3 regions of the Paenibacillus konkukensis genome follow, and region 3 is predicted to be linked to each of the others. Evidence: predicted binding sites of a transcription regulator. Region 3 holds the regulator's gene; each other region holds the start of a gene.

Region 1 (6,166 bases), 1.0 Mb from region 3:
TTCCTTACCTTCGGTTCTTTCGTTGCGTTTACCGTTTATTTGCCCAACTTTATGGTCAGCAGCTTTCATTTGACCAAAGTGGATGCGGGCATGCGTACAGCCGGATTTATCGTTCTTGCAACGGCTATGCGGCCTATCGGGGGATATCTGGGAGATAAATTTAACGCTTTCAAAATTCTTATCTTTGTTTTCGCCGGGTTAACCGTTTCCGGAATTCTGCTTTCTTTTGCTCCGTCGATGACCTGGTATACGATAGGATGCCTGACGATTGCGCTTTGCGCAGGCATAGGCAACGGGACTATTTTCAAATTGGTGCCTATGTATTTCTCGAAACAAGCCGGTATTGCCAACGGTATCATATCGGCGATGGGCGGCCTGGGCGGTTTCTTCCCGCCGCTTCTGCTTACATTCCTGTTTAAACTCACAGGCCACTACGCCATTGGCTTCATGGCTTTATCCCAGGTGGCTATGGCAAGCTTGATTCTTATTGTGTGGATGTTCTATCAAGAAAAGCTGGGTCTGTCGTCCAAAATCATCGAAAATACGGTTGAAGGCATCATGGTTACCGATACTAACGGCAATATCCGCTCGGTGAACGGGGCATTTACTCAGCTTACCGGTTATGAATCCGATGAGGTCATCGGCAAAACGCCAAGCTTGTTGAAGTCAGGCAAACAAGACCGCCATTTTTACAATGCCATGTGGGATAGCATCCGCGCGCTGGGCTTCTGGCAGGGCGAAATTTGGAATCGAAAGAAGAACGGCGACATTTATTTGGAATGGCTCACGATTAGCGCGGTTAAAAATGATGCGGGAGATATCGTGTACTATGCCGGTATGTTCAGCGATATTACCAAGCAGCGGGGGCTCAAGCAGGAAGGAAGATGAGGATGCCTACAGAGTTTGCGTTGGACCTGTGCTTTATCCGGGAGCATGGGCAGCTTCCCTTGCCGACGCTGATCGACCGGGAGCTGCAAAAACTGTTTGCCGGAAGAGGGAGCTGGTATATCGATTTCAAGGTAAAGGAAGGTCTCGATATTGCGGTCGCTGAAGTCAAGGGGCTGGGGACATGGGAAACTGAGGATGAACTCCTTCAGTATATCGAAGAGAGCATGGAGCAGGACTCTGATTCCGCTGAAGACAGCTGGGAATATCTGCAAGGGTATCAAGTGAAAGTATGGCCAAAAATAGATGCAGGCTCCTGCCGCATAAAGACGAGGTGAATGCGAGATGAAATGGGAGGATAAGCTGTCACAATGGATGGGGTCCCAGATCGAGGTGCATATTGAGGATCAAGCAGGTCTTGATCCCGTTGCTCCTCCTAAAAAAATAACGCTGGAGAAAATAAAAATGACCGACAACAATGAATATATGCAAATCTATATGAACGAACATCAATTTCTGGCCATACCTATTCTAGGCGAGGACAGCACGAGCTTGGTCACAACAGACGACGGCGCAGTGCTCTGTTCCTCCGATGCGGCGGCGCAGCTTGTGTATAAGGTTTATTTCGGCGTGTAATCTTTATTTTTCCATACCTCCGTCCGGATAACTGCCGTCATTCCGGTGAAAATAGAAAAAAAGGGAGGTAGAGGAAATGGACTGCGATGAAACAGGAGCGAAGTGCGGCATAGATGCTGCTGAACTCAAGAACGAGCTGCAGAGGACTTTGGCCTATGAAACGGAATTGCTTCGCACCTATACGATCATGTCGGAAAGATTGCACAGTCGGGAGCAGCTCAGGGAACGGCTTCAAAATTTTGCGGAAGGAAACGCCAAGCGTTCCCGGCAGTTAATAGATGAAATCGAACAATTAAATTCGTAATTGGTAAGAAGGGACAGTCGCGATATCAGCGGATACTGTCCCTTATGCATGAGCGGATCGTTCAATTGGATGTTCGGCCCTAATGATGCGACAACAGCTTCTTCATCTTTCCTAGCAGCAGTTCAGGGTCCGGATGAATGAAAGGACGGGTCCATTCAGCTACTCTCCTGTGCGATAACAAAAGAGTCAAGATTAGTCCGGTTCCAAGCAGCAGCCACAAGTGTCCGAAATGTGCGGCGCCCCGGTATACGCCCGCCGCGGTAAGCAGCTTTAATGCCGCTCCATGCATCAGGAAGACATACACCGTCCGCTCGCCCCATTCCGTCACGATGCTTTTCTTATCCGTCTGCAGCAGCAGGAACGCAAGAGAAACTACGGCAGCGAGTGCATATACGGCGAGTCGGAACAATACCGCGTACCATTCAAGCATATTAAGCTCGGTATAGGTTCGGCTGCCGAGGAGCCAGCCCAGTTGAAGCCGGAAGATGCCATTGTAAAAGAGTGCAAGGAGCAAAGCAAGCACGGCGGCTGCCATAAGCTTTACCGAAACATGACGGGCAGCTTTGCGTAGGCCGGCCCCGTTATAATAATATCCGGCAAGAAAGAACGGAAAAAAAATAAATGTCCTCCCGGCGCTCAGCCAAAATCCATCGAAAGGCAAGTAGCCTATAAGCGCCCCTAGCAGAATGGCTGCGACAATCGGGTGCTTCAATTTGACAAAGCCGAGCAGCAGCAATTTCCAGAAAAGATGGCTCAGGAGAAACCAAAGCATCCAATAAGGCGCCCAAAACGAGTAGATGTAGCCTTCCGTATGAAAGCAGAAGAAATCTAGCGTCGAATAGATCGTTTGGAAGACGACATATTGTAAAAAGATTCTCATCAGCACTTGGAGATAATGCGGGTCCTCCGTAAAGCCTCTCGAAAAATATCCGGTCACAAAAACAAACACGGGCATATGGAAAGTAAATATCGTCAACACGACGGCATTTGCCCCGGAATCATGCGGAATGACCGGCATAAGGAGGTTTCCGAGCACGACCGTCACAATGAGGACGAAGCGAGTGTTTAGCATAAAGATATCATTTTTGTTTATTTCCGCTGGTCTGTTCATTTAAATCACGGCTTTCTTAAAGGATTGCAGGCATAAAGCCCGATGTCATATTCATTATACGTTGCACAAGCAGCAAGATATGTGATTGTTTTCACAATCAAGCAAAATTCGGCGGAATGATTTTTATCACACCATCCCGCGACGATCTATCCTATAATCAAGAGCAAGCTAGAGAGAGGTTATACAGGAGGGATTGGAATGGAGCGGCAGAGAAAAAAACTCGTTCTTATTGGGAATGGTATGGCTGGCATGAGTGTCATCGAACAGGTACTGAAGCTGACTGACCAGTATGAGATTACCGTGTTTGGCAGCGAGCCTTATCCGAACTATAATCGCATTCAGCTGTCCTATGTGCTGGAAGGCAGCAAAACGATAGACGACATTATTTTGAACCCAAGAGAATGGTATGAAGAGAACGGGATTGCACTTCGAACAAGCACTACGGTTACAAAAATCGATACGATCAATAAAAAAGTGTACGCGGACGGGCTTGAGCCGGCGGCTTATGATGCCCTCATTATAGCAACGGGCTCCAAGCCATTCGTTCTCCCGATTCCCGGGTCCGACCTGGCCGGTGTCATCGGATTTCGCGACATTCAAGACTGCGAAGTCATGCTGGATTCTGCAGCAACGTATCACAAAACGGCGGTCATCGGCGGGGGACTGCTGGGATTGGAAGCGTCCAAAGGCCTCGTGCAGAACGGCATGGATGTCACCGTTGTTCATTTGATGGACACGTTAATGGAACGGCAGCTGGACAAGACGGCGAGCGACATGCTGAAAGCTGAACTGGAGGCCCAGGGCATCAAATTCCGCATGAATGTGAAAACAAGCGAGCTAATAAACGACGGCAGCGGCCGGGTCGGCGGAATCCGCTTCGAAAACGGAGAGACCTTGGAGGCGCAGCTTGTGGTCATGGCCGCAGGCATCAAGCCCAATACCGATGTCGCGAGGGCCAGCGGCATTCAAACCGGTCGCGGTATCGTCGTCGATGATCTGCTTCGTACAAGCGCTCCGGACGTCTATGCGGTCGGCGAATGCTGCGAGCACCGCAATGTTTGTTACGGTCTTGTCGCACCGCTGTTTGAGCAAGCGACCGTGCTGGCCAAAGTTCTGGCCGGCCAAGATACGCAGCCGTATGAAGGTTCCTCCGTTGCAACCAAGCTGAAAATTTCCGGTGTAGACGTATTTTCCGCCGGCGAATTCCTGGAGAAACCGGAACATCAGGTGCTTACGCTCTGCGATTCCTGGAAGAAAACATATAAAAAGATACTCCTTCAGGAGGGTCGAATCGTTGGAGGCATCTTATTCGGCGATGTCGCACATGCCCAGAAGCTGACCAAGTGGGTGCGAACCAATGCCGTTTTGGATGAAGAGATTCATAGAGAGCTTTTTGGCGGCGGCGGAGGTTGCTGCGGCAAAGAGAATTCAATGCTTTCGGTAGCCTCCATGGACGACAGTGAAATCGTATGCGGTTGTAACGGAGTTACGAAAGGAACCATCGTTTCGTGCATTCAAAGCGGCTGTACAACAATCGACGCGATCAAAATGTCGACAGGGGCGACCCGCTCCTGCGGCGGGTGTAAGCCCGTTGTCGAGCAGATTCTGAAGTATGTGCTTGGAGACAATTACGACGGAGTTGCAGCGAAGAAGGAAGGCATCTGCGGATGTACGAAGCTTGATCGCGACGAGATCATCGCAGCGATCAGGGAGAAAGGGCTCACCCATGTGCGTGAGGTCATGCATGTTCTGAATTGGAGCAACCCGGAAGGATGTTCGAAGTGCCGGCCGGCGATCAATTACTACCTCGGTATGCTGCTGCCTGAAGAATACGAAGACGAGCCGGAATCGCGATTCGTTAACGAGCGATTGAACGCGAATATTCAAAAAGACGGAACCTTCAGCGTCATTCCGAGGATGTACGGAGGCGTAACGTCGCCTGAGGAGCTGCGTAAGATTGCGGATATAGCAGAGAAGTATCGAGTACCGATGGTGAAGCTCACAGGCGGCCAGCGAATTGATCTCCTGGGCGTAGATAAGGCGGATCTGCCGAAAATCTGGGAGGAGCTCGATATGCCTTCCGGCTACGGCTATGCTAAAGCGCTTCGTACCGTAAAAACTTGCGTTGGCTCTCAATTTTGCCGCTTCGGCACGCAGGATTCAATCGGGATGGGCATTGCCCTGGAGAAAAAATTCGAGCGGCTGAATATGCCGGCCAAATTTAAAATGGCAGTCAACGGCTGTCCGCGCAATTGCGCAGAATCGGGAATTAAGGATCTCGGAATCGTCGGCAACGATGGCGGGTGGGAACTCTACATCGGCGGTAACGGCGGAACGAAGCTGCGTAAGGGGGATTTACTCTGCAAAGTAAAGTCGGATGAAGAATTGATTGCGATCTCCGGCGCATTTATCCAATATTACCGAGAAAACGGCAAATACGGCGAAAGAACAAGCGAATTCGTAGAGCGAGTCGGGCTAGAAGAGATTGAGAACGCCGTCGTGAAGGATGCGGAGAACCGGAAGTTGCTTGTCCAAAGGGTAGAGGAGGCGCTTGCCCGCTTGAGCGACCCATGGCAAGCCGTATTGCACGATCATACACAACGCGATCAAATGTACGAAACGATACAAATTCCGGCGAAAGTAAAATAAAGGTACAGGAGATGGTTTACAATGGAGCTGAATACGCTGGAATTGCGATATGTCGAAATTGGCGCCTTGGCGCAATTCAAGCCGTTCATCGGCAAGGAGGTTCGGATCGGAGAATATAGCCTTGCCGTGTTCCGTACAAGCGATGGCAAGCTATTTGCGCTTGAGAATAGAACCCCGCACAAGAAAGGCGGACCCTTGACGGAAGCTATTGTCAGCGGACATGCCATATATTGTCCGCTGCGGGATTTGCATATAAGCTTGGAGGATGGCAAAGTGCTGGAGCCGGACACAGGCGAAGTTCAAACCTATCCTGTTGTTATTGAAAATGAAGTTGTGAAGATCGGACTTCCAGAAACTATTGCGTTGGGTTGAAAGAAAGAAAAACCACTTTATACGAGATACAATCCCAATGGTATAAATAAACGAAAAACGAAAAACGATAATAATTTCGAATACATGAGCACTTACAAGTATATGTGGGTGCTCTAAAATATTTTATTAATTGAAAGGTACAACAAAGGGTTTACTAAAGTCCGCCTTACATTTGCACAAAACCCGTATTTTGTACATATGTCTATAAA
Region 2 (6,166 bases), 3.9 Mb from region 3:
GGCTCCCATGACGAAATAGCCGAGCGCGACTACGAAGGGGAGCAAGATGCCGGCGGAAATCGCAATCGATTGAACGCCACGGTTAGTCGTATACCAGCAGAGCAGCATAAAGCAGGCTGCAATGACAATGAGCGGTGTCTGGGGCAAATAGGTGACCTTCGTCCAAGTCGTTGTTTCCCGCAGCGAGATGACGGCCAAGCTGAATAAATACAGGGCCGCCGTCCATTTGACGATGGAAGCGAACCAGGGGCCGATATGGCTGCCCAGCCATTCGATCAGGTTGGTTTGGCCGGTTTTCCGTATGATGACAAACGGAACCCACGTCCAGGCAACCATCAAGGCAAAGGCGCCTATGACGGCGATCCAGGAGTCCCGTTTGGCAGTTTGCAGCAGCAGGGGGATCAGCGTAACGTGGTTGGCCAGCCCTACCGTCATAATAAGCAGCATTCCCATTTGCAGGACTGAGATTTTACTGGATGAGTTCATGTCGGCAAGGTCAACTCCCTAAGGTCACCTTAACATTCATATCCAAAAGCAAACCTTTTTAGTCTGTCGGCATGTCGAATTTTGACATAATTCCCGTATTCCAAGGAAAAATAATAAACTGTTCCGCGTTCCGCAATCACAAGGGAAAAAAAGGTCCGGCGTTAAGTTATTGATAATGGGCGCTTAAGGCCATACTAAGCAGGATGCCCTGGTTCGTGGCGATTTGTACTTTTGGAAAGGTTTGGTGATTACGGGATGAGACAGAAACAATGTGTCGCTATGCTCCTTGCCGGCGGTGAAGGACGCAGGCTGGGCGTATTGACGCAGACGAAGGCGAAACCGGCGGTTCATTTCGGAGGATCGGCCCGGATGATCGATTTCGCGCTGAGCAATTGCCGGCATTCCTTGCTGGATACGATCGGCGTCGTCACACAATATCGTCCTGAAGCGCTGCATCGTCATATCGGACTCGGTTCGGCATGGCTGGAGAAGCCGGAGCAGGGAGAGGTAGCCATTCTGTCTTCCGGCCAGCCGCATGTCGGCCATGCCGGTTATACGGGAACCGCCGATGCGGTTTACCGCAATTGGCCGTTTATTGTCAAGCATAGCCCCGACACGATTCTTGTACTATCCGGCGATCATATTTATCACATGGACTACCGTTCCATGCTGCAGCGTCATTGGGAAACCGGAGCGGAAGCTACGCTCGCGGTAACTCCGGTGCCGATGGAGGAGGCGGGTCGGTTCGGCATTATGAAAACCGATGCGGCCGGGAAGATTACGGAATTTAAGGAAAAACCGAAGATGCCTGCAAGCAATCTCGCTTCCATGGGAATTTATATGTTTAATACTTCTTTTCTGGAGCGCTATTTGGAGGAAGACGCTGTGAACGAAGCTTCAAGTCACGATTTCGGCAAAGATGTCATTCCGGCGATGCTGGCCGGTCAAGGAAAGCTTCATGCATATGAATTCGCAGGTTATTGGAAGGACGTAGGTACGATCGAAAGTCTCTGGGAAGCTCATATGGATCTGCTCGGCAGCAATCCGCGTTTCGCCTCCAGCCCTGCGGCAAGGCCGCTGTATAGCGGATATGGCCCGGAAGCATCGCGCTATATCGATACATCGGGGACGATCCGCAATTCGATCGTTTGCGCGGATTGCGCCGTTCACGGGCAAGTGGAGGGCTCCGTTATCTCGGCCGGGGTTACTGTAGGGCCGGACAGCCGCATTGTCGACAGTGTCATTATGCCGAACGCTCAAATCGGCAGCGGGGTTACCATCTGCAAGGCGATTATCGGCGAAGGCGCGGTTATTCGGGACGGCGCGGAGATAGGCTCGCCTGACGGCGCGGCCATTTCGGTCGTAGGAGACCGCGAATATGTCGGGCAGGACATGCCTTCCGCCGCTTATATGACGGCCGGCCAGTTCCAAGCCGAATTGATTTTGTGACGGCACGACGGCGCGGGAAAAACAGCTGTTAAAAGCGCCGTGAAAAAGCGGCCGGAAAGCCGGTGGGAGTTGAAGCCGCGTGGAAACTCCTATCGGCCCAGGCCTTGCAATACACAGAGAATTGTCGTAGAATGGTGACTAATCAGTCACTAACTACTGTAGGGAAGGAGGCCTGTTTATGGCCAAATCCGCCTCTGTGTCCAAACGCGACAGCTTGCAGGCCGCCCGCCGCGAAGAAATACTGGAAGCCGCGGTGCAGGTTTTTGCCGAGAACGGTTATTACGGCACTACGACAGCGCAAATCGCCGAGAAGGTGGGCATATCCCAGCCTTATGTGTTCAAGCTGTTCAAGAATAAAGAGGAGCTGTTCGTTGCAGCGCTGGAACGCGCCTTTCAGCGGACCTTGGACTGCTTCGCCCAAGTGGACGTTCCTGCGGATCGTCTTGTAGAAGAAATGATTTTGCGTTATGAGCAATTGATGGAAACGCATCGCCATGAGATGGTGCTGCAGGTTCAGGGCCAGGGCATTAAAGACGAACCGATCCGACTGGCGATGAGAGACGGGCTCAGCCGGGTGAGAGAACTGGTGCTTGAACGGTTTCGCGGGGCCAATATTAGCGATCCTGAAGCGGAAGTCAGCTTGTTTCTGGCCAACGGTATGCTCTGTCATGTGGCCGCGGTGCTAGATATGCCGGAGCTGAAGCCGGTGCATAGAAAAGACGGGAGCTGATCCCCGCAAAAGACGGATGAACGGATGACAAGGCGCATAAACGCCGGAATCTCACGGGTTTCCAAGATTTCCAGAGAATATCTTCAGGAACCGTATCCTCGACGGACAAAATGGAACGATTTGTTCTCAAAATGTTCACAATTGTCGAAAATTGCTTTTTTCTATTTGCTTCAGGAGGAGTATAATAGTAACTACATAGGATTCCGTTTGGCGCCTGTTCTATTCGCAAGGAATGAAATAGTTATGGGACTTTTTTTTCTCGCACTTGTGAAAAAAGTTACATTTGGGCTTAAATCCAACGATTCATAAATCTCCTTGGGACGGAAAAGCTATCTTTGAACAGGAATGCAGACACTGGCGGTTTTCTATCTCAAAGCAAAGGAGGACGTTTACTTATGTCAGAAACTACACAAACGATCCCACGGGAATCCATCGATGTACTGGATCAATTGATGAAACCCGAGGTACAACAATCGCTTACCGTTTTGGTGGAGAACCTGCCTAAGTTGGCTGAGCTGGTTACGATCCTGACGAAAACCTACGATGTCGTACAAAATGTGGTAACGGACCAAGTACTGATCGAGGACATCAAGGGCGGCATGGAAGAGTTCGTCAAGCCGATTCAAGAAGGCGCCAAAGGCATTGCATCTGCGGCTATTGAAGCTAACGACCGTGTGCAAACAGCCCAAACCGCTTCGATCGGCCTGTTCGGCATGTTAAGAATGCTGAAAGATCCGCAAGTACAAAAGGCGCTGCAGCTTTCCCAAGCTTTCCTTGACGTATTGGCGGAACGCCGCTCCCAAAAGGAACAGCACTAATTCATCGGATCGAACCTAAGAACGGAGGATAAGTATGTCGAAGCAAATATTAATTCTAGGCGGCGGTTACGGCGGTCTGTTGACTGCGCTGACAGCCCGTAAATACTTTACACCGGAGCAAGCCACAATTACCGTGGTCAACCGTTATCCTACTCACCAAATCATCACGGAGCTTCATAGATTGGCGGTAGGTGGCGTATCCGAGCATGCGGTGGCGCTTCCTCTTGAAAAGCTGCTTCGCGGCAAAAACGTGAACCTCGTTATCGATACGGTAGAAAACATCCGCGTCGAGGATAAAAACGTGCTGCTGAAAAGCGGCAAAACCTTCGAATACGATGCGCTCGTCGTCGCCCTCGGAAGCGAAACGGCGTTCTTCGGAATTCCCGGATTGCAGGAGCACAGCTTTATCCTTAAATCCGTGGCTGATGCCAATCGTCTGCGCGCTCATGTGGAAGAACGCATTGAAGAGTATGCCAGAACCAAGAACAAAGCCGATGCTACGATCGTTGTCGGCGGCGGCGGACTTACCGGAATCGAATTGGTCGGCGAATTTGCCGACATGCTTCCAGGCCTGTGCCGTAAAAAAGGGATCGATTTCAACGAAATTTCCCTTTACTGCGTAGAAGCCGGACCTTCCATTTTGGCAGGCTTTGCTCCTGAATTGGTAGAACGCGCGCAAACCAGCTTGGAAAAACGCGGCGTACAATTTTTGACCGGACTTGCGATTACGGAAATGACGGAAACGGCGGTATCCTTGAAGGACGGCCGTTCGATCGAAACGAATACGCTGGTTTGGACTGGCGGCGTGCAAGGGAACGCGGTTGTCGCCAACTGTGGCATCGAAGTGAACCGCGGACGCGCTACGGTAACTGAATTCCTGCAATCGACATCTCATCCGGATGTATTCATCGCAGGCGACAGCGCCGTCGTTATGGGCAACGAAGGCCGTCCATATCCTCCGACCGCTCAATTGGCATGGCAAATGGGCGAAACGATCGGTTATAATCTGTTCGCTTACTTCAATAACGGACCTAAGGAAGCATTCGTTCCGGTATTCTCGGGAACATTGGGAAGCCTTGGCCGCAAAGACGCTATCGGTACGATCGGCGCGAACCAAACCCGCCTGAAAGGTCTGCCTGCTTCGCTGATGAAGGAAGCGAGCAACATGCGTTACTTGTCGCATATTAACGGTCTTTTCACATTAGCTTATTAATTCAAAGCCAAAAGCCCTGTTTTCGGAATCGTTCCGGGAGCAGGGCTTTTTTTTGCATAGGAGCATGAAGCCTGTTCGGAGCTGTTATGCCGGAGGGGAAGGCTGGTAGAATATAATCCGGTTGCCGGACGGATCGGTAAGCTGTATTTCCTTAGTGCCCCAAGGGGTATTCTCCAGACCCGGTCTGGCGTACTTGTACTGCTGCGACAGCAGGCGGGAATGGAGGTCCGCCACGTTGTCGGTTTCGATTCGCAGGGCGGCGCCCGGCGAACAATCGCCGTAATGCTCGGACAGGTGGATGACGCATCCGCTGCGCGAGATCTGCATGTACAGCGGGAAATTCTCATCGAAGGTATGCTCCCAGTCGAGGGTAAAGCCCAGGAAATTCAAATAAAAGTCCTTGGTCTGACCGACATCGAACATGCGGATGATCGGCACGGGCGGGTTGAAGCGAAGCTCGGGCGTGTCCATAAACGCAGTCCTCCTCTAATGGAAAGGTTTGTAACGGATGAAAGGTTGTAACGGCCGTACAATCGTCATAAAAGTGAAGCTGGGATTAGAATACAGGATTTGGGAAAGGAACACAACGACTGCCGGTAAATAAGCGTGGACAGTTTCAAATAATAATGTATAATAATTCATTAAAATAAATAATTATTCACGGAAAGGATGATAGTGCATGGAAACGACGATCCGCCCTATGAGTCCCGGCGATCTGGAAGCGGTAGTGCGGCTTCAGCCCGAAGGATGGGGCGATCTCCGGCCTCCGCTTGCGTTCTATTTGCAGTTTGCGAGCTGCGAGACGATTGTGGCTGAGCACAAGGGTCAAGTGATCGGCGTAGCCAATGGGACGCAGTTCGGTCCGACGGCCTGGATCGGTCCTATCATTGTTGATGCCGCCTTCCGCGGGCAAGGGGCGGGCAAGCTGCTGACCAAAGGCATCGTAAGCATCATGCAGGGGAAGGGCTGCCGTACCTTGCAGCTTATCGCGACGGACCTCGGCAGGCCGGTCTATGAGAAGCTGGGCTTTGCGGCGGACGGGGAGTACTGCTTTATGCGCAAAAGCGACGAAAGCATCGTCAAGCCGTTCCCCGAGCCGGTGCCGATGCGGCTGATGACCGGGCGCGATCTGCCGCAGGCGGGGCTGCTCGACCGCCGGGCGACGGGAGAGGATCGCTCGGCGCTGATCGGCGTCCTTTGGCCGAACGGCGGCTGGGTCGTGCCGCACGCGGACGGCTCCGGGCTGCGCGCGTTTCAGCTTAATCTGCCCTGGGCCGCAGGCACGATCATAGCGGAGGACGCCGAAGCGGGCTGTGCGCTGCTGCATCGATGGATCGATGCGGACGGGAAGCGTTCGCTTGCCGTCCTGGGCGGCAACCGCGCCGCCGTAGCGTATGCCGAAGGAGAAGGATTTACGGTCGTCAAGCGCGCCGTCCGAATGAGGCTCGGCGAGCCGCTGCCTTGGCGTCC
Region 3 (6,166 bases):
AATCCGTTTCGAGTCCTACGAGGACCGCGAAGCTCAGGTGAAGATGCTGGAAGAGGTCGAAGCCGCTTTCGAAGAAGGCAAGCATCTGATGATCGAAGCGGGAACCGGTACGGGCAAATCGCTCGGTTATTTGATTCCGTCGCTGTATTACGGGCTGAAGAAGGATAAGAAGGTGCTTGTCAGTACGCACACCATCAATTTGCAGGAGCAGATTAGAGAAAGAGACATACCGCTTCTGCACAGTTTATTTCCGGTGGGCTTTCGCGCGGCGGTGTTGAAAGGAAGAAGTCATTATTTGTGCTTGCGCAAATTCGAGCATAAAATGAATCTTCAAGATTTTGAAAACGGCAAAGAAGACCGGATCACGGCCGGACAAATGCTTGTCTGGCTTAGCGAAACGAAGCAGGGCGACGAAGAAGAGCTGCATTTTGCCACGAATAAAGGCAATCAGTTTTGGCATACGGTGGCAAGCGATTCCGATTCCTGTCTGAACAGAGCATGCCCCTGGTTCAAACGCTGCTTTTATCATCGTGCCCGGCATGAGTCCAATACGGCCGATGTCATTATAACCAACCACTCTATGCTGTTTACGGATACGAAGGCGGAAAACCGGCTTCTGCCGTCCTATAAGCATCTTGTTATCGATGAAGCGCATCATTTCGAGGAAGTAGCCAGCAAGCATTTGGGTATCGAGCTGTTCTACGGGGCTTTCCTGAATACGTTATGGTGGTTGTATAAAGACGGCCGCAGCGGCCAATTATCTTCCCTGAAGGCCAGGCTGCAGCGCGAGGAATCGGAGCGGGCGCAAGCGTGGAGCGGCGTTATAGACGCGGTCATTCCGAAAATCGTTGCGATTAAGGAACAGTGGGACGAACTGGCCGAGCTGTTGTACCAACTGCTTGCCTCGCGTTCCGATCCGTCGCAAACCGAGGGCGGACAGCTTGTATTCCGGATTAAGAAAGACCAGACGCCAAGCTCGTGGGATAAGCTGCTTGTTCTCGAAGAGAACATTTATTTGAACTGCTCCGAGGTTTTGAAAAAACTGGATAAAATGCTCAGCGAAATGAAGGAGCTTCAAGACGAGCAGGATCTTCAGGGAGTCGTAACCGATATCGGCGGCACCGTCAAGGAGCTGTACCGTCACCGTGACAATCTGCATTTTTTTATGACGATGCCGGACGACAATTACGTATATTGGCTTGAAGGGGGACAGCATAACAAGAGCAAATCGCTGCAGCTCGTTTGCGTTCCGATCGACGTCAGCCCGATGCTTCAGCAGCACTTTTTCGAGGTAAAAGACAGCGTCATCATGACCTCGGCTACGCTTTCCGTAGGCAAGTCTTTTGATTATACCTGCGAGCAGCTGGGACTTGAAGAAGTGAAGGACGGCTCCGTACAGGCCAAACTGAAGACGGTGCAGCTGCCTTCTCCTTTCAATTATCGTCAGCAGGCGCTGGTGGCGATTCCAAGAGATTTCCCCAGCATTCGCGGCAATTCAGGAGAGAAGCAGTTCTTGGACCGGCTGACGCAATCGCTTGCCGAGGTAGCGCTGGAGACCAAAGGACGTATGCTGGTGCTGTTCACGTCCAACCGGATGCTGAAGCTCACTCACGCGGCATTGAAGGAAGTGCTGAGCCCTTTTGGCATTCAGGTATTGGGTCAAGGGGTTGACAGCAGCAACCGGAGCAAGCTGACCCGCTTGTTCCAGAACAGTCCGGCGAGCGTACTGCTGGGAACGAGCAGCTTCTGGGAAGGCGTGGACATTCCCGGCGACGCGCTGAGCTGTCTGGCGATCGTGCGGCTTCCGTTCCAGCCTCCGAATCATCCGTTAGTGGAAGCGAAGACGGAAAATTTGAAGAAGCTTAACCAAAATCCTTTCATGAAGCTGTCGGTGCCCCAGGCCGTGATCCGCTTTAAGCAGGGCTTCGGGAGATTGGTTCGGACGGCGAACGATAAAGGCATCGTCATTATATATGATACCCGGGTCATTGATACGACATATGGAAAGTACTTCTTGTACTCGCTGCCCGGCCCCAAAATCGAGCATATGCCGACCAATCAATTGGTACCGAGAATTAAGCAGTGGATGGGGGAAAGCGACGTATGAAAACAATTAAAATTTCCGAAGCGGTCGTTCGCAGACTGCCGGTCTATTTACGGTTTTTGAACGAATTGAGCAAAAAAAGCGTGAATACGGTATCTTCGCAGGATTTGGGTCAAAAGCTGGATCTTAACCCGGCTCAAATCCGCAAAGATCTCGCCTATTTCGGAGAGTTCGGCAAAAAAGGAATCGGCTACGACGTCGACTATTTAATCGAAAAAATACGGCAAATTTTAAAGCTTGATAAAGTGATTCCGGTAGCGCTCGTCGGAGCGGGTAATCTTGGGCGGGCATTATGCAACTATAACGCTTATTTGAAAGATAATATGAAAATTGTCGCCGTTTTCGACGCGCACGCATCGAAGATCGGGGAGTCGATCAACAATTTGAATGTGAAGCCGATGGAAGAGCTCAAAGCAGCGATCAAAGAGCTGCATGTAAGAATCGGGATCATTACCGTTCCTGCCGCTGAAGCGCAAGGAGTAGCCAATCAGTTTGTCGAGGCCGGAGTCGAAGCGATTTTGAATTTTGCTCCGATTATTATTAAAGTTCCGAATGAAATTCGGGTGCATCACGCCGATTTTACGACGGAGCTGCAAAGCCTCGCGTACTATCTTGATTAGAAACCTATACGTCAAAAAAGTACGTCAAAAAAAGCCTACAGCGATGTAGGCTTTTTGGGCGTGTAACGGTTAATCGTATGTAAGGAGAAATCAAGCTCAAATGACGAGAGAAACGACTTTGTAGATGAGATAAGAGAGCGCCATACTAATCGGGATCGTAATGACCCAAGTCATAACCATTTTGGTAACGGTCGCCCACTTTACGTCGTGAAACCTCAGTACCGATCCCGTCCCGATAATCGAGGACGAAATGACATGCGTCGTGGACAACGGCATCCCCATTGCCGTCGAAATCTGAATAACGATGGATGAATTCAGATCGGAAGCGAACCCGTTGATCGGCTCGATCTTAATCAGATTTTTGCTCATGGTCTTGATGATCTTCCATCCGCCGATCGAAGTGCCGAGGCCCATGGCGGTAGCCGCGCATAATTTAACCCATAACGGCACGTCCAAATTGGTTTGGTACCCTAACGCCACCATTCCGAAAACGATAATTCCCATTGCTTTCTGAGCATCGTTGCCTCCGTGCGACAGGGAGAGAAGGCCGGCCGAAAAAATTTGAAAAAACCGGAACATTCGATTTAGCTTCGAGCGGGAATGATTGCCGCTGGCAAAAATGATCTGTTTAATGATCCACATAATGATGAATCCTGTTGCAAAAGCGATCATGGGAGACAGGATCAGAATAGCGATAATTTCTTTAAAGCCGCTCCAGTTGACTGCGGATATCCCCGCACCGGCCACGACGGCGCCGGCTAAAGCTCCGATCAACGTATGCGAGGAGGAGGAAGGAATGCCGAAATACCAAGTGACTAAATTCCATATAATAGCCGTAATTAATGCCGCGATGACAACGGTAACCCCGTTTTCGATGGTTGCCGGATTGGCGACTTTGCCGCCGATCGTTTTGGCCACTTCAGAGGAGTAAACCGCTCCGATAAAATTGAGGGTGGCCGCGAAAAAAACGGCTACCTTAGGGGATAATGCCCTGGTCGATATCGATGTTGCAATCGCATTGGCCGTATCGTGAAAGCCGTTGATGAAATCGAACAGCAAAGCCAATCCTACGATGATGAACAAAAGGGTTAACATAATTACCTCCTACCGGTTGCGAAGCAGCTTACGAATAACGCAATACGACGCTTTCCAAAATGTTCGCTACGTCTTCACAGGCATCCGTAGTTTGCTCAAGGCGTTCATAGAGCTCCTTAAGCTTGAAATCGTGATAAGGGTCTTGAGGATTCAAGAAAATTTCGCGAATTCCTTCCCGCATTAACCGGTCGGCCTCGTTCTCCAAGCTGTTGATTTGGACGGTATGTTCGGTAATTTGCATATATTTCTTTTTGGACAATAGTTTGAAGGCATCGAGAATATGCTGGCAGCTGGCAACAAGAACGGCGGAAAACTCCTGCATATACTTATCGCTCTCGTTAATGTTCAAATAATCGAAACGTGCGATCGTCGCTTCGATCCCGTCGATGACATCGTCGACTTTGGAGGCAAGTTCCATAATATCTTCCCGATCCAATGGGGTAATGAACACTTTGTTCAGCCCTTTGAAAATTTGATGGGTAATCTGATCGCCTTTGTTCTCTAAATCCTTCAATTGAGGATAGAACGCTGCGGGCGGTTGATCTCCCATTACGGCGTTGCGAAACATTTGCGCCGCGTGCAGCGTATTTTCCGACGCTTTGATCAGCAGGAGCAAAAAGTCGGTATCGTTCTTTTTGGCGAAAAGCATGAAACAGCCTCCTTCAATATATGTAAATAATTTACACAACGAATAATGATCGCGAATAATGTAGAATAAGCGTGAAAATGAACACCAAAAATAAAAATAACACATCAGAGTAAGGGAATGCAATCATAGTTTATCCAATTCAGAATATGTTCATCAAACATTAATGATGCAGCGGTTAAACCTCTTGACAGCCGCTCTATTACTTGCTTTTCGGCTAACGAAGTTGTACAGTGGAGGTTGATGCTAGGAGTCGGAAAGGATAAGGTGATTATGAAAAAAACGATAATTACTAACGGACAATTCATTATATGGAATGAACAACATCCGATCGTTAACGGTTGTATGGTAATAGAAGACAACCGGATTACATATATCGGCACGGAAGCGCCGCTGCCGCTGGAGCAGTATGACGAACGTATTGACGGAACGAACAAGCTGTTCATGCCGGGGCTTGTCAACACGCATTGCCATGCGGCAATGTCGCTCTTGCGCGGCTACGGCGACGACCTCGCGCTGCAGGTTTGGCTGCAGGAGAAAATGTGGCCGATGGAAGGCAAGTTTACCGCTCACGATGTTCGTTGGGGAACGGAGCTGTCCATCCTGGAGATGATCAAGGGAGGGACGACGACGTTCGTCGATATGTACGATCATATGAACGAAGTCGCGCAGGCTGTGGAGCGCAGCGGAATGCGCGCCGTCTTGACGCGCGGCGTGATCGGCTTATGTCCTCCGGAGGTACAGGACGCCAAGCTGAAGGAAGCCGTGCAATTTGCCCGTGATTGGAACGGCCAAGCGAACGGACGCATTACGACGATGATGTCTCCGCATGCTCCGTATACTTGTCCTCCCGATTACATCGAGAAAATTGTGCAGGCGGCTCACGACCTGAATTTGCCTATTCATACGCATATGTCGGAGACGGCCCGCGAAGTGCAGGATAACGTAGATCAATACGGGGCGAGACCCGTAGAGCATCTGGAAAAGCTTGGCGTATTCGCCAGACCTACGCTGGTAGCCCATGCCGTGCATTTGACGGATGAAGAAATTTCGCTGCTGCAAAAATATGACGTTCGCGTATCGCATAATCCCGGCAGCAACCTCAAGCTCGCAAGCGGAGTCGCCCGGGTGCCCGAGCTGCTGAAGCGCGGCGTGAAGGTGTCGCTCGGCACCGACGGCGCGGCAAGCAACAATAATTTGGATATGTTCGAAGAAATCCGGCTTGCCGCGCTGATTCATAAAGCGGTCACCGGCGATCCCGTCGCTGTGCCGGCCGAGGAAGCGATCCGCATGGGGACGCTGGAAGGCGCCCGTTCCATATGGCTTGACGATGTCGGCGCCCTCGAAGCGGGGATGAAGGCCGATTTCATCGCCATCGATATCGATCAGGCTCATTTCTTCCCGAAAACGAATTATGTTTCGCATGTGGTGTACTCCGCATCGGCCAAAGATGTGACAGATGTATGGGTAGACGGGAAGCGTCTCGTGAAGAACGGCGAATGTTTGACGATTGACGAGGAAAAAGTACTGGCCGAAGCTCAGCGCTGCTTCGAACGGTTGACGAGCGCTTAATCAAATCATGTTGTTCTGCCGCCGCATTCAGCGGCGTTCTGGCAAAAATGTTTAGGAGGTCAATCCCCCGATGAAACTGAAAATAACGATAGCCTCCGTAGCTGTCGTTGCTCTTCTGTTATTTTTTGG

What was found. Region 3 encodes Rex, which represses fermentation and respiration genes when NADH is low (regulators of the CRP and FNR family bind a similar motif). Its sites were predicted from a motif close to TTGTGAAATATTTCACAA; they were not measured.
Region 1: nirB (nitrite reductase large subunit NirB) is a predicted target of Rex. The motif match lies at 3,016-3,033, and genes of this name have one in related genera.
Region 2: SK3146_RS22915 (DUF1641 domain-containing protein) is a predicted target of Rex. The motif match lies at 2,931-2,948, and genes of this name have one in related genera.

What each region holds. Positions count from the first base shown of each region.
Region 1 is NZ_CP027059.1:170,150-176,315, forward strand. Features, by position in the region: gene SK3146_RS00720 (MFS transporter) at 1-888, shown strand, start outside; gene SK3146_RS00725 (hypothetical protein) at 891-1,223, shown strand; gene SK3146_RS00730 (hypothetical protein) at 1,231-1,521, shown strand; gene SK3146_RS00735 (hypothetical protein) at 1,598-1,825, shown strand; gene SK3146_RS00740 (acyltransferase family protein) at 1,905-2,897, opposite strand; gene nirB (nitrite reductase large subunit NirB) at 3,135-5,585, shown strand; gene nirD (nitrite reductase small subunit NirD) at 5,607-5,957, shown strand.
Region 2 is NZ_CP027059.1:5,230,623-5,236,788, forward strand. Features, by position in the region: gene SK3146_RS22900 (GerAB/ArcD/ProY family transporter) at 1-486, opposite strand, end outside; gene SK3146_RS22905 (glucose-1-phosphate adenylyltransferase) at 742-1,935, shown strand; gene SK3146_RS22910 (TetR/AcrR family transcriptional regulator) at 2,114-2,665, shown strand; gene SK3146_RS22915 (DUF1641 domain-containing protein) at 3,061-3,483, shown strand; gene SK3146_RS22920 (NAD(P)/FAD-dependent oxidoreductase) at 3,518-4,696, shown strand; gene SK3146_RS22925 (glyoxalase superfamily protein) at 4,781-5,167, opposite strand; gene SK3146_RS22930 (GNAT family N-acetyltransferase) at 5,376-6,166, shown strand, end outside.
Region 3 is NZ_CP027059.1:1,207,492-1,213,657, reverse strand. Features, by position in the region: gene dinG (ATP-dependent DNA helicase DinG) at 1-2,107, shown strand, start outside; gene SK3146_RS05200 (redox-sensing transcriptional repressor Rex) at 2,104-2,724, shown strand; gene SK3146_RS05195 (inorganic phosphate transporter) at 2,821-3,819, opposite strand; gene SK3146_RS05190 (DUF47 domain-containing protein) at 3,848-4,468, opposite strand; gene SK3146_RS05185 (amidohydrolase) at 4,739-6,037, shown strand; gene SK3146_RS05180 (cell wall elongation regulator TseB-like domain-containing protein) at 6,108-6,166, shown strand, end outside.